DNA from 2 places in the Mediterraneibacter gnavus ATCC 29149 genome. Region 1 is predicted to be linked to the other one. Evidence: riboswitches for the same ligand, from Rfam matches in the RefSeq annotation. Region 1 holds a riboswitch; the other holds the start of a gene.
The links. Region 1 has a riboswitch for cobalamin ahead of FXV78_RS15315 (ABC transporter substrate-binding protein). Riboswitches for the same ligand answer to the same signal wherever they lie in the genome.

Region 1 (5,791 bases):
GATGCTGGTTGTTTTCAAATGGGGGATTTATTCTCTCGTATTCAGTAATGTGATCTTCAGTTTTTGTATGTGTGTACTGAATATGAAGGATGTATATAAGGCAAGTGGATTCAGACAGGATTTCAAGACCTGTTATATCAAGCCGTTTCTGGCAGCTTTGATCATGGGAGTGGCGGCATTTGTGTCCAATAAGCTTCTTAGCGCCCTGATGCCGGGAAGATTTCTGGCAAATGGACTTTCTATCATCATTGCCATGCTGGTGTACGCAGTGGCGGTGATCCGGGTAGGAACGCTTTCCGAGTCAGATATGCTGGCACTTCCAATGGGCGGACGGATCTTAAGAGTCTGCAAACGTTTTAAGATTTTTCCACAGGAGAGAGACCTGGACGATGATGATGACATTGAATATCTGGATTGACAAAATCAAGTGAACTGAATAAAACCGGTACAAAGAGCCAATACTGTATGAAAAAAGGAGTCGGACTTTTATGAAGAAGAAATACTGTATTGGCTTTTTTGTGGTCTTGTTTGTGTTTGTCAGTCTGCTCGGAATCGGATATCAGGTGAGTTACCAGTATGTGATGGACAGGCAGATGGCGCGGCAGCAGGATAAACAGCAAAGAAGTGTTGCCGTGAAAGGGGAAGCAGAAAAAAATGAAGGATATTATCTGGCAGAGCTGCATGGCTATGTGGTCGTCTATCTGTTTGATCAATCTACAATTTATGAATTTACAGACATTCCGTTTGAAGAACTGCCGAAAGAAGTGCAGACAAATGTAAAGCAAAAAAAATATGTTGAAACAGAGGAGGAACTTTACGCATTTCTGGAAAATTATTCCAGCTAAAAAACAGCGGGGTAGACGAAAATCGAGAAATAGTGTAAGATGGAGAAAGAATTTTTGGGAAAGGATAAGATTATGGACGAACAAAAGGTAAAAAGAATCAATGAACTGTATAGAAAATCAAAAGCAGAAGGACTGACTGATGCGGAAAAGAAAGAACAAAAGATTCTCAGGCAGGAATATATTGATGCATTCAAACGCAATTTGAGAAGTCAGCTCAATAATATTGATGTGGAAGAAAAAGACGGTACAATCGTCAATCTGGGAGAGAAATTTGGAAACAAAGCGGGACATTAGAAAACAGATGTTATGCGCCAGAGACCGGCTGACAGACAGAGAGTGGGAGACATACAGTGACAGGATCACAGAGCAGGTTGTCTCCCATCCTTTATTTGTGCAGGCGAAAGAAATCTGGTGTTATGTATCTATGGGAAAAGAAGTGTGTACAGAACAAATTCTGGTAAGTGCGTGGAGAGCGGGAAAAAGAACCGCAGTGCCTAAAGTGACCGGAAAACGGGAGATGAAGTTTTACTACATAGAATCGTTGAATGATCTGGAAACAGGAGCGTTTGGAATTTTGGAGCCGAAAGAAGAGAAAAAAGGGGCAGACTGCTGCCTGGAAAAATCGGATCTCTTGATGCTTGTTCCCGGCGTTTCGTTCGATCCGGCGGGAAGAAGGATCGGATATGGAGGAGGATTTTACGACACGTATCTTCAGAAAATGGAAGGATGCCATACGTTTGGACTTGCGTTTGAGGTGCAGATGGCAGATCAGATTCCTGCTGAGGCACATGACATTCGGATGGAATATGTGATGACAGAAAAGAGGTGCTGGAAATGCTGACAGGATTACCGAAAGATCCGATACTTCTTCTAAGCGTGGTAAATACAAAACTGAGAGATTATTATCCAAGCCTGGATGCTCTCTGTGATGATATGGACGTTTCAAGAGAAGTGCTGGAGGAAAAACTCGGCATGATCGACTACAGATACGATGCAGAAAAAAATCAGTTTGAATAGTGGATGAAAGGTAAGGCAGGGAAATATCCCTGTCTTTTGAAATTTTATAAACTTAGAAGGTTTTACTGGATAAATGCAGGAAATTAATGCTATAATATTTCGGACTGCATGCAATGTGCAGACGGCTTCAGTGTTTTGGCTTAATAAGGAACAATGTGCAATTCATTGGCAGCTTATCCCTGAGGTAAGGCGGACAAAATTTCAGATACCATTGCAGAGAATTCTGTGAGAAGGTGAAATGGCGGGAGATGCCAAGCCCTAAGACTTGCTGAAGTCATCTTACGATTTCTTGATAAGAAGAAAGAGAAAGGGGACGAGGTAGATGAAGACCTGATCATGACCTTTTATCAATAGAGCAACTGGGATAAAATTGATAAAGAAAGGTCAAAGTTTATGAAAAAGAAAATAGTAAGCTGCATCCTGTGTGCAGCAGCGACGATATCTCTTGTTTCCGGATGTGGAAGCAATAAGGAGACAGAAACTGATAAAAAAGAAGCTCATGCAGAAAAATCGGTACAATCAGAAGATCGTAATTATGAACCGGTTACAATTCAGCTGAATCTGGAGCGATCCGGGCTGGGAAAAAATGTAGAGTATACCTTTAAGCAAAAACCGGATCATGTGGTTGCTTCCGGAGATCAGATGGCAGATTTGTTTTTTGATCTGGGCTTAGAGGAGCAGATGGCCGGATACACGAAAGGGAGTTGCTGGAGTCTTGTCTCGGAATATCCTGCAAGAGATTCTGTACCACAGATCGCAGAACCCGGAGTGAACCTGTCATCTGTTTCAAAGGAAGAACTGCTTGCTACAGGCTGTGATTTTCTGATCGGCTGGGATTCCGTATTTTCAGATAAAAATTTCAGTACAGAATTCTGTGACGAAAATGGAATTGCCATGTATTTCCCATATGTATGCTCAGACAGTGCCACATTTGAAGATTTGTACAAAGACTATGAGACACTGGGCAAGATTTTTCAAGTGGAAGAAACTGCAGAGCAGAAAATACAAAAAATGAAGGATACACTTCAGGATGTGAAAGAGGCGCTTGGAGAAGATGCATACAAGAACCCGAAAAAAGTGTTTGTCTATGATTCGGGAGAAGATGCCCCTTTTACAGCATGCCAGGGGATGCCGGGAGATATTTTGAAATCGGCAGGCGCCATCTCTATTTTTAATGACATTGAAGCCGGGTGGGCAACCCCTTCCTGGGAAGAAGTGGTAGAACGTGATCCGGATGCAATCCTCCTTTTAGACTATGATGGAGATGTAGAAGAAAAGGCAGAATTTCTTCGCACCAATGCTGCAACAAAAGATTTAAGGGCAATCAAAGAAGGAAAAATCTATTCTGCATGCTGTGCAGACATGCAGGGCTCTGCCGGATCAGCAGCTGCAGTTGAAGAAATTGCAAAGCAGTTATATCCAGATTGTTTTCAATAGGAAAGGGAGTTCTTCTATTACATGAAAGAATTAAATAAAAGACAGAAAAGAGTAAGGCACCTGTCCCTGTTTTGCGCTGTATTTGTGTGCAGTGTTTTAGCGGTAGGTTGTTCCGTTTCCTTTGGAGCTGTCAAGATTCACCCTTTTGAAGTATTTCGTATTATTATGAACCATCTGTCAGGGCGGGAGATATTTTTCCCGACATGGGAAACCAATATGGAAACAATTATCTGGAATATCCGACTTCCAAGAGTTGTGCTTGCGTGGTTTGTAGGTGCCGGACTTTCTGTGTGTGGAGTACTGATGCAGGCGTTGACAAAAAATGCTCTGGCAGATCCTTATGTACTTGGTATTTCTTCCGGAGCTTCAGCAGGAGCGGTATGTGCCATCATCACAGGCTGTTTTCATTTTGCAGGCGGATACGGAACCATGTTTGGAGCAATTTGCGGAGCGGCCCTGGCAATTGTATTATCCATGGCGATTGCAACATATAAGGGAACCGTTACTTCGACACAGCTGATCCTGGCGGGGATTGCGACTTCTGCGTTGTTTAGCGGGATCACCAATCTGATCATTTACGGGTATCATACCGGATCGGATAAGACAAAGACAGCACAATACTGGATGGTAGGTTCTTTGAGTGGCGCAAGCTGGGAGAAAGTCAAATATGTTGCAGCTGCTTTTCTGATTACAGTCTGCATCATTCTTCTTTTTACAAGAGAACTGGATATGCTGCTTTTGGGAGATGGCACTGCTGAGAATCTGGGAGTCAATGTAACAAGAATCAAAATGGTTGTGATCATCATGGCTGCCGTATTGACCGGAATTGTGGTCTCTGTCAGTGGAGTGATCGGCTTTATCGGGCTTGTTGTTCCACATATTGCGAGAAGAATGGTAGGATCACGGCATACGATAGTATTACCGTTTGTAATTGTTTTGGGCGGATTGTTTACTGTACTGGCAGATTTTCTCTCGCGGGTGATCGTTGCACCGGAGGAGCTCCCAATCGGAATTATTGCGGCTTTGTCCGGCGCACCGTTTTTCCTGTATCTGATCCGCAGGGGAAGGAGGAAGAGCACATGAACCATAGCTTTTTGACAGTTCGCGGATTGGACTACAGTATTGATGGAACCGAGATTCTGCAGGATGTTTCTCTGGAAGTACCGGAAGGCACTTTTGTCGGGCTGATTGGTCCCAATGGCTGCGGAAAATCAACGTTGCTGAAAAACATATACAAAACGTACAGACCACAGAAAGATACCGTTTATATCGACGGGAAGGATGTTGTTTCGCTGTCAGCGAAAGAGATGGCAAGACAAGCAGCAGTTGTCGCACAGGAAAATCAGACCGAATTTGATCTGGAAGTGCTTGATATGGTTATGTATGGACGCTATGCACATCGTAGGTTTTTAGAAAAGGAAACAGAAGAGGATCTTGCAATCTGCAGGCGTTTTTTAGAAGAAGTGGGACTGAAAGGATACGAAAACCGCTCTTTTTTCAGCTTGTCCGGAGGAGAAAAACAAAGGGTGCTCATGGCAAGAACGCTTGCTCAGGAGAGCAGACTGATTCTCCTGGATGAGCCGACGAATCATCTGGATATCCGGTTTCAATATCTGTTGATGGAGATCTTAAAGAAACAGGATGCGACGATTTTTTCTTCCGTTCATGATCTGAATATTGCAGCCATGTACTGCGACAGAATTTTACTTATGGATCGGGGGAGGATCATCAAAGCGGGAACACCCGAAGAGATTCTTACCGAGGAAAATATTTTACAAATTTTTGGAATCCATGCGCAGATCACGAAAAATCCGATTACGCAAAAGATACAAGTGTATTATATTCCGAAAGGATAACAGAGGATTGTTTTATCTTGAAAAACCAAATGGATTCGATTATAATGAAAGCTCATATGGAATGCTAAGATATACGAAGAGATAGAGAGGAAGACAATTCATGTTGGAGAAGAAACAAACGAAGAAGATAGAAGAGATTTTAACTGAAATCGATCTGGAACAGCCGGCTCCGGCAGAGGAACCTATGCGCCAGTATTATTTTATGGAAAAAGCACGTCGTCTTGTCAAGACCCAGGCGGAAACCCTGGGACGTCCGCTGACCTTTCATGTAACAACATTTGGCTGCCAGATGAACGCAAGGGATTCGGAGAAGCTGACCGGAATTCTGGAGCAGATTGGATATGTGGAAGAGGAAGAAGAGAATCAGGCAGATTTCGTAATCTACAATACCTGTACGGTGCGTGAAAATGCCAATCAGAAGGTATATGGACATTTGGGACAGCTCAACCGTGTGAAAAAGAAAAATCCGCATATGCTGATCGGACTCTGCGGATGTATGATGCAGGAGCCGGAAGTAGTCGAGAAGTTAAAGAAAAGCTATCGGTTTGTGGATCTGATCTTCGGAACGCACAATATTTTTAAATTCGCAGAGCTGGTTGCCACAAGACTGGAATCTGATCGGATGGTGATCGATAT
Region 2 (5,791 bases), 540 kb from region 1:
AAACAGGAAGGGTATGTGTGTACAGGATATACTGTGGCACGTTTTGCAGAGGATAAAAGGCTGCAGAGATTAAATGACGGATGGAAACAAGAAATCGGGGCATCCTGGGGAGAACATGCACTGGTATTTATCGGGGCGGCAGGAATCGCGATCCGTGCGATCGCTCCGTTTGTAAAAGATAAGTTTACAGATCCTCCGGTTATTGTTCTGGATGAGAAGGGCACATTTGCCATTCCGCTTTTGTCCGGACATGTAGGCGGCGGAGTAACGCTGGCGAAGGTTCTTGCAGAATACACAGGAGGAAGGGCGGTGATCACAACGGCTACAGATGTGCAGAAAAAGTTTGCGGCAGACGTGTTTGCCATGGAGAACGGACTCGTCATTACAGATCGGGAAGAGGCGAAAAAAATCTCGGCAGGGATTCTTGAAAAAAAGAATACGGGAATTTTTTCAGAGTTTCCGCTTTTGGGGGATATACCCGAAGAACTGACCATATGCGGCAGTGAAGAACAACTGGAGGGATGCTGTGGGAAGATTGTGATCTGTGAAAAAAAACCCAGAAATAAAAAATCAGGTGTATTATATCTTTTGCCAAGAAATCTGTATGTGGGAATGGGATGCAAAAAAGGGACAAAAAAAGAAATTCTGGAGGCAGAGCTTTTGAAAACTCTGGAAAAGCATGGATTTTTACCGGAGCAGATCCGTGCACTTGGAAGCATCGATCTGAAAAGGGAGGAGGCCGGGTTGCTGGAGCTGGCAGATTCTCTTGGAGTGGAGTTTTTGACTTATTCCGCAGAATCACTTCAGGAAATTTCGTCAGTCAGCAGTTCTTCGGAATTTGTAAGAGGAGTGACAGGGGTAGACAATGTCTGTGAGAGAGCGGCGAAAAAAATGTGTCCGGATGGAGTGATGGTTCAGGAAAAGGTCTGTCTGAATCAGTGCACGGCTGCGTTTGTCTGTGGTGAAGTTATGGTAAAATTTAGGAAAGAGGAGGAAGAAAGATGAAGCGTATCTTGATTTTTTCAGGTACTACAGAAGGTCGGGAACTGGCAGAATTTCTGAGAAACAGGCAGGTGGATGTCATCGTCAGTGTTGCCACAGAGTATGGAAGAGACTGTATGGATGTCGAGAGTTCTTCTAATGTAAGCGTACGTACTGGACGTATGGATGAGGCACAGATCCGGCAGTTTTTAACGACGCAGAAAATTGATCTGGTGGTGGATGCGACACATCCGTTTGCAGCAGAAGTGACGAAAAATGTAGAGCAGGCATGCAGGATGGCAGGTACGGAATATATCAGATGTGTGCGGGAGCGGCAGAACTGGGATGACAAAGGAGAGCGTGTTGTGCGTGTGGAAAGTGTACCTGAGGCGGTGGAATACCTGCAAAATACAACAGGGAATGTTCTGATTGCTACCGGAAGCAAAGAATTGAAAGAATATACCAGGATAGCAGGCTGCAAAGAGCGATGTTATGCCCGTGTCCTTTCTACACAGGTTTCAGTGGAAGAGAGCATTCGGCTTGGATTCGAAGGAAAGCATCTGATCGCCATGCAGGGTCCGTTTTCAAAAGAATTAAATCTTGCGATGCTAAGAGCTTTGGATGCCAGGTATTTTGTGACAAAAGAATCCGGAAAATCCGGTGGTTTTCTGGAGAAGGTACAGGCTGCAGAAGAGGCAAAGGCTGTGCTGGTGGTAGTAGGAAGGCCGTTTGAAGTAGGAAAAATACTAAAAGAAACAAAAAAATTCCTAGAAATATGGGCAGGGCTGTGCTAAAATTTAGAAAGATTTAAGGAAAGGCTGAAACAGGAAGAGGACAGAATATGAGGCAGGGAATGATCCACATTTACTGTGGAGACGGAAAAGGAAAGACCACGGCAGCTACGGGACTTGCAGTTCGGGCGGCCGGAAGCGGGATGAAAGTACTGTTTGCCCGTTTTTTGAAGAATGAGAACTCTGCAGAATTGTGTGTGTTAGATCAGATTCCGGGGATAGAAGTGATCCATTTACCGAAGTCCTATGGGTTTTATAACACGCAGTCCGAGGAAGAAAAGGCAGAAACAAAGCAGATGTATGAAGAATTGTGGAAGTATGCACTGGATCGGGCGAAAAATGGAGCGTGTGACATGCTTGTCATGGATGAATTTATGGCAGCAGACAGGTATGGTCTGATCCCGCATGAAGAGGCTATTCAGTTTTTGAAAGAGAAACCAGAAGGTCTGGAAGTGGTTCTGACCGGACGGGATCCGTCAGAGGATCTGATCAGAATAGCGGATTATGTGTCTGAGATCCGGAAAGTAAAGCATCCGTTTGATTGCGGCGTTTATGCCCGCAGAGGAATTGAATATTAAATATTATTTTGTATGTATGGACGCTGCTCTTTGTGACAGAAGAAGCAGGTGTTTCTACATAAATTCAGATTCAAAGCAGATTTAAAAGATGCCGTCCGAAAAAAGGCGGCAGGGGAACCAGGTGAGAATCCCGGACAATGCTCGTTGCTGTATTGGAGTAGTGGTATTTCATGAGGTCACTGTAGGAAATTCTATGGGAAGGCGAAATACTGTGTTTGATGCCTAAGTCAGAACACCCGCTTTTAAAGGAATCTGGAAGGTTACGGGAATATGACCGGGTGTATGCAAAACAGTCTCCTTTTAGGACCTTTTGACAGCCTGGAATATTTCAGAAAAATTTTGTCAAAGGAAAAGGAGAGAAAAGAACATGACAAAAAAACAAAATATCTTACTGAAGGCAAGCATCGCAATCGCGGTGTTATTTGCCATTGCACCGGCTTCAAATGCTATGCACATTATGGAGGGATACCTTCAGGCAACATTTTGCATTGCGTGGGGAGTCATCTGCCTGCCGTTTATCGTCGCAGGATTTTTTTCCATTCAAAAAACATTAAAACAGAACAGAAAAACACTGATCCTTCTGGCAATGTCAGGAGCCTTTGTGTTTGTGATTTCTTCCTTGAAGATCCCGTCTGTGACCGGAAGCTGTTCCCATATGACAGGAACCGGACTGGGTGCGATCTTATTCGGGCCGACGGCAGCAGGCGTGTTGGGGCTGATCGTGTTATTATTTCAGGCAATCCTGCTGGCACACGGCGGACTGACCACGCTGGGAGCCAATACATTTTCTATGGCGATCGCAGGTCCGTTTCTTTCTTATGGGATTTATAAGCTTTGCCAGAAACTCAATGTAAACCGGAAGGTGGCAGTGTTTCTGGCAGCATTTTTCGGGGATCTGTTCACTTACTGTGTAACCAGTCTGCAGCTTGCTATGGCATATCCGTCTGAAGCGGGCGGGGTGGGAGCTTCCGCAGTGAAATTCCTTGGAGTGTTTGCTCCGACACAGCTTCCGCTGGCAGTAATGGAAGGACTTCTTACGGTTGTGATCGTGATCGCACTGGAGTCTTATGCAAAACCGGAACTCAAAGCCGTTGGATTTTTAAAGGAGGAAAAGTAGGATGAGTAAGAAAAATAAAACACTGGTACTGGTTCTGCTGCTCGCGGTGGTCCTGCTGGCGGCAGTTCCGTTTCTGACTTTGAAAGATGCAGAGTTTGGCGGATCAGATGATGCGGGAAGTGTGATGGTAGAAGAGATCCATGGAGAATATGAACCGTGGTTTACCCCTGTTTTGGAAGATTTTCTTGGAAAAGAAATCCCGGGAGAGGTGGAGTCCCTGCTGTTTTGTGTACAGACCGGAATCGGCGTGGGAATCATCGCTTTTTGCATGGGTCGTCTCGTAGAGCGGAAGAAGTGGCAGAATGATAATCATTGATAAATTAAGTTATTCCTCCGGACTTGCAGATGTGAGTCCGGAGGAGAAGTTTGCATATGCGGTTCTGACCCTGTTGGTCTGTGTGGTCAGCCGGTCTGTTACAGCGGCAGTGATCGTACTGGCGGTCAATGGAATTCTCAATGTAAAAAAGGGAAGAGTTCCATTTCACCTGTACCTGAAATACCTGATGGTACCCCTGATATTTCTGCTGTTGAGTACACTGGCAATCCTGGTCAATGTATCCAAAGAGCCGCTGGATGCCTATGCAATCCCGGTGGGGCAGTATTATGTGACATCCAGCTGGATGGGGCTGAAAAAAGGCGGGCAGATGATACTGACTGCGCTTGCAAGTGTTTCCAGTCTGTATGTCCTGTCTTTTAACACGCCGATGACGGAAATTCTGGATGTGTTAAAGCGACTGCATTTTCCGGGATTGTTCATTGAGCTGATGCTTTTGACATATCGGTTTATTTTTATTCTGATGGAAGGGGCATCTGCAATTATGACGGCACAGAAAGCAAGGCTTGGAAACCGGGATCTGAAAACTTCGATCCAGTCTTTCGGGCAGATGGCATCGGTTGTGTTTGTGCGGGCGCTGAAGCAGTCGGATGCATTGTACAATGCGATGGAATCCAGATGTTATGACGGTGAGATCCGGGTACTTTCAGGAGAGTATGAAAAAAACAAGAGCAATTTCCGGAAAATAGCAGTTTTTGAGGCAGTCCTGATTTTGCTTGCGGTTTGGGGGAGAATAGTATGAGTGAAGAGATTATTTTAGAGGCGAGAGATATCTGGCATTCTTATGAAGAGAATGACCGGTTTTCTCTGCAGGGGCTGGACTTAAAAGTAAAAAAGGGGAGTAAGGTTGCTTTTATGGGAGCCAACGGTTCTGGAAAATCTACTTTTTTTCTCTGCTGCAACGGAATTTTACGACCACAAAAGGGAGATATTTTGTTTCATGGAAAACCTGTGAGCTACAAGAGAAAGGAACTTCTGGCACTTCGGGCCAAGGTGGGCATCGTGTTTCAGGACCCGGATAAACAGTTGTTTTCTGCCAGCGTGGAGCAGGAAATCTCATTCGGGATCCTGAATCTGGGTGTTGCAAAAGAACAGGCAAGAACAGAAGTGGAGCAGGTGATGGAAGAACTGGAGATCGTGCCCTTTCGAAAACGGCCGGTACATGCGTTAAGCGGAGGGCAGAAAAAACAGGTCTCGATCGCGGATATTTTAGTGATGCGTCCGGAGATCATCATTTTGGATGAACCTGCAGCAGCCCTGGATCCGAAGCATACCCGTATGGTAAATGAGATGGTAGACAAACTCACAGAGCAGGGAATCACAGTACTCATGGCGACTCATGATATGGATTATGCATATGCCTGGGCGGATGAGATCGTGTTGATGAAAGATGGAAAAGTGCTCTGTCAGGGCGCGCCGGAAGCAGTGTGCAGAGAAACAGAAAAGCTGAAAGAGACGAATCTGGAAGAACCGGCTCTTTTACGGTTATTTGACCGTTTAAAAGCACGTAAAATAATAGAAGCAACAGGAAAAGCTCCAAGGACATGGAAGGAACTGGAGCAGTTGATCGGATAGAAATTTCTGGAGAGGAAGGATTGAAAATGGAGAAAAAAGGAATTCTTGTGGTAAGCTTCGGAACCAGTCATCTGGATACGATGGCAAAAACAATACAGGTAATGGAAGAGCAGATTGCAGAAGCATTTCCCGGGTATACGGTATACCGGGCATTTACAAGTCAGATGATCTTGAACAAACTGGAACGGACAGAACATAAAAAGTATGATAATGTCCGTCAGGCACTGGAGCGTATGAAGCAGGACGGGATCACAAGGGTGATCGTTCAGCCGACACATATTATCAACGGCATTGAAAATGAAAAAATGCTGGAGGAGATTCAAAAACATGCGTCGTCTTTTGAAAAAGTCCTGGTGGGAAAACCACTTCTGTCTGAACCGGATGATTATAAAAAGACAGTGCATGCAGTGATGGA

Region 2: linked by a shared signal. The riboswitch ahead of FXV78_RS00265 (energy-coupling factor ABC transporter permease) and the one ahead of FXV78_RS15315 (ABC transporter substrate-binding protein) in region 1 are both predicted to bind cobalamin.

What each region holds. Positions count from the first base shown of each region.
Region 1 is NZ_CP043051.1:3,067,398-3,073,188, forward strand. Features, by position in the region: gene FXV78_RS15290 (putative polysaccharide biosynthesis protein) at 1-418, shown strand, start outside; gene FXV78_RS15295 (hypothetical protein) at 489-845, shown strand; gene FXV78_RS15300 (DUF896 domain-containing protein) at 918-1,139, shown strand; gene FXV78_RS15305 (5-formyltetrahydrofolate cyclo-ligase) at 1,117-1,686, shown strand; gene FXV78_RS15310 (DUF4250 domain-containing protein) at 1,680-1,862, shown strand; cobalamin riboswitch at 1,974-2,149, shown strand; gene FXV78_RS15315 (ABC transporter substrate-binding protein) at 2,256-3,299, shown strand; gene FXV78_RS15320 (FecCD family ABC transporter permease) at 3,321-4,382, shown strand; gene FXV78_RS15325 (ABC transporter ATP-binding protein) at 4,379-5,155, shown strand; gene miaB (tRNA (N6-isopentenyl adenosine(37)-C2)-methylthiotransferase MiaB) at 5,256-5,791, shown strand, end outside.
Region 2 is NZ_CP043051.1:54,065-59,855, reverse strand. Features, by position in the region: gene FXV78_RS00280 (cobalt-precorrin 5A hydrolase) at 1-1,005, shown strand, start outside; gene cobK (precorrin-6A reductase) at 1,002-1,775, shown strand; gene FXV78_RS00270 (cob(I)yrinic acid a,c-diamide adenosyltransferase) at 1,823-2,350, shown strand; cobalamin riboswitch at 2,419-2,608, shown strand; gene FXV78_RS00265 (energy-coupling factor ABC transporter permease) at 2,718-3,467, shown strand; gene FXV78_RS00260 (energy-coupling factor ABC transporter substrate-binding protein) at 3,469-3,783, shown strand; gene cbiQ (cobalt ECF transporter T component CbiQ) at 3,770-4,543, shown strand; gene FXV78_RS00250 (energy-coupling factor ABC transporter ATP-binding protein) at 4,540-5,376, shown strand; gene FXV78_RS00245 (sirohydrochlorin cobaltochelatase) at 5,403-5,791, shown strand, end outside.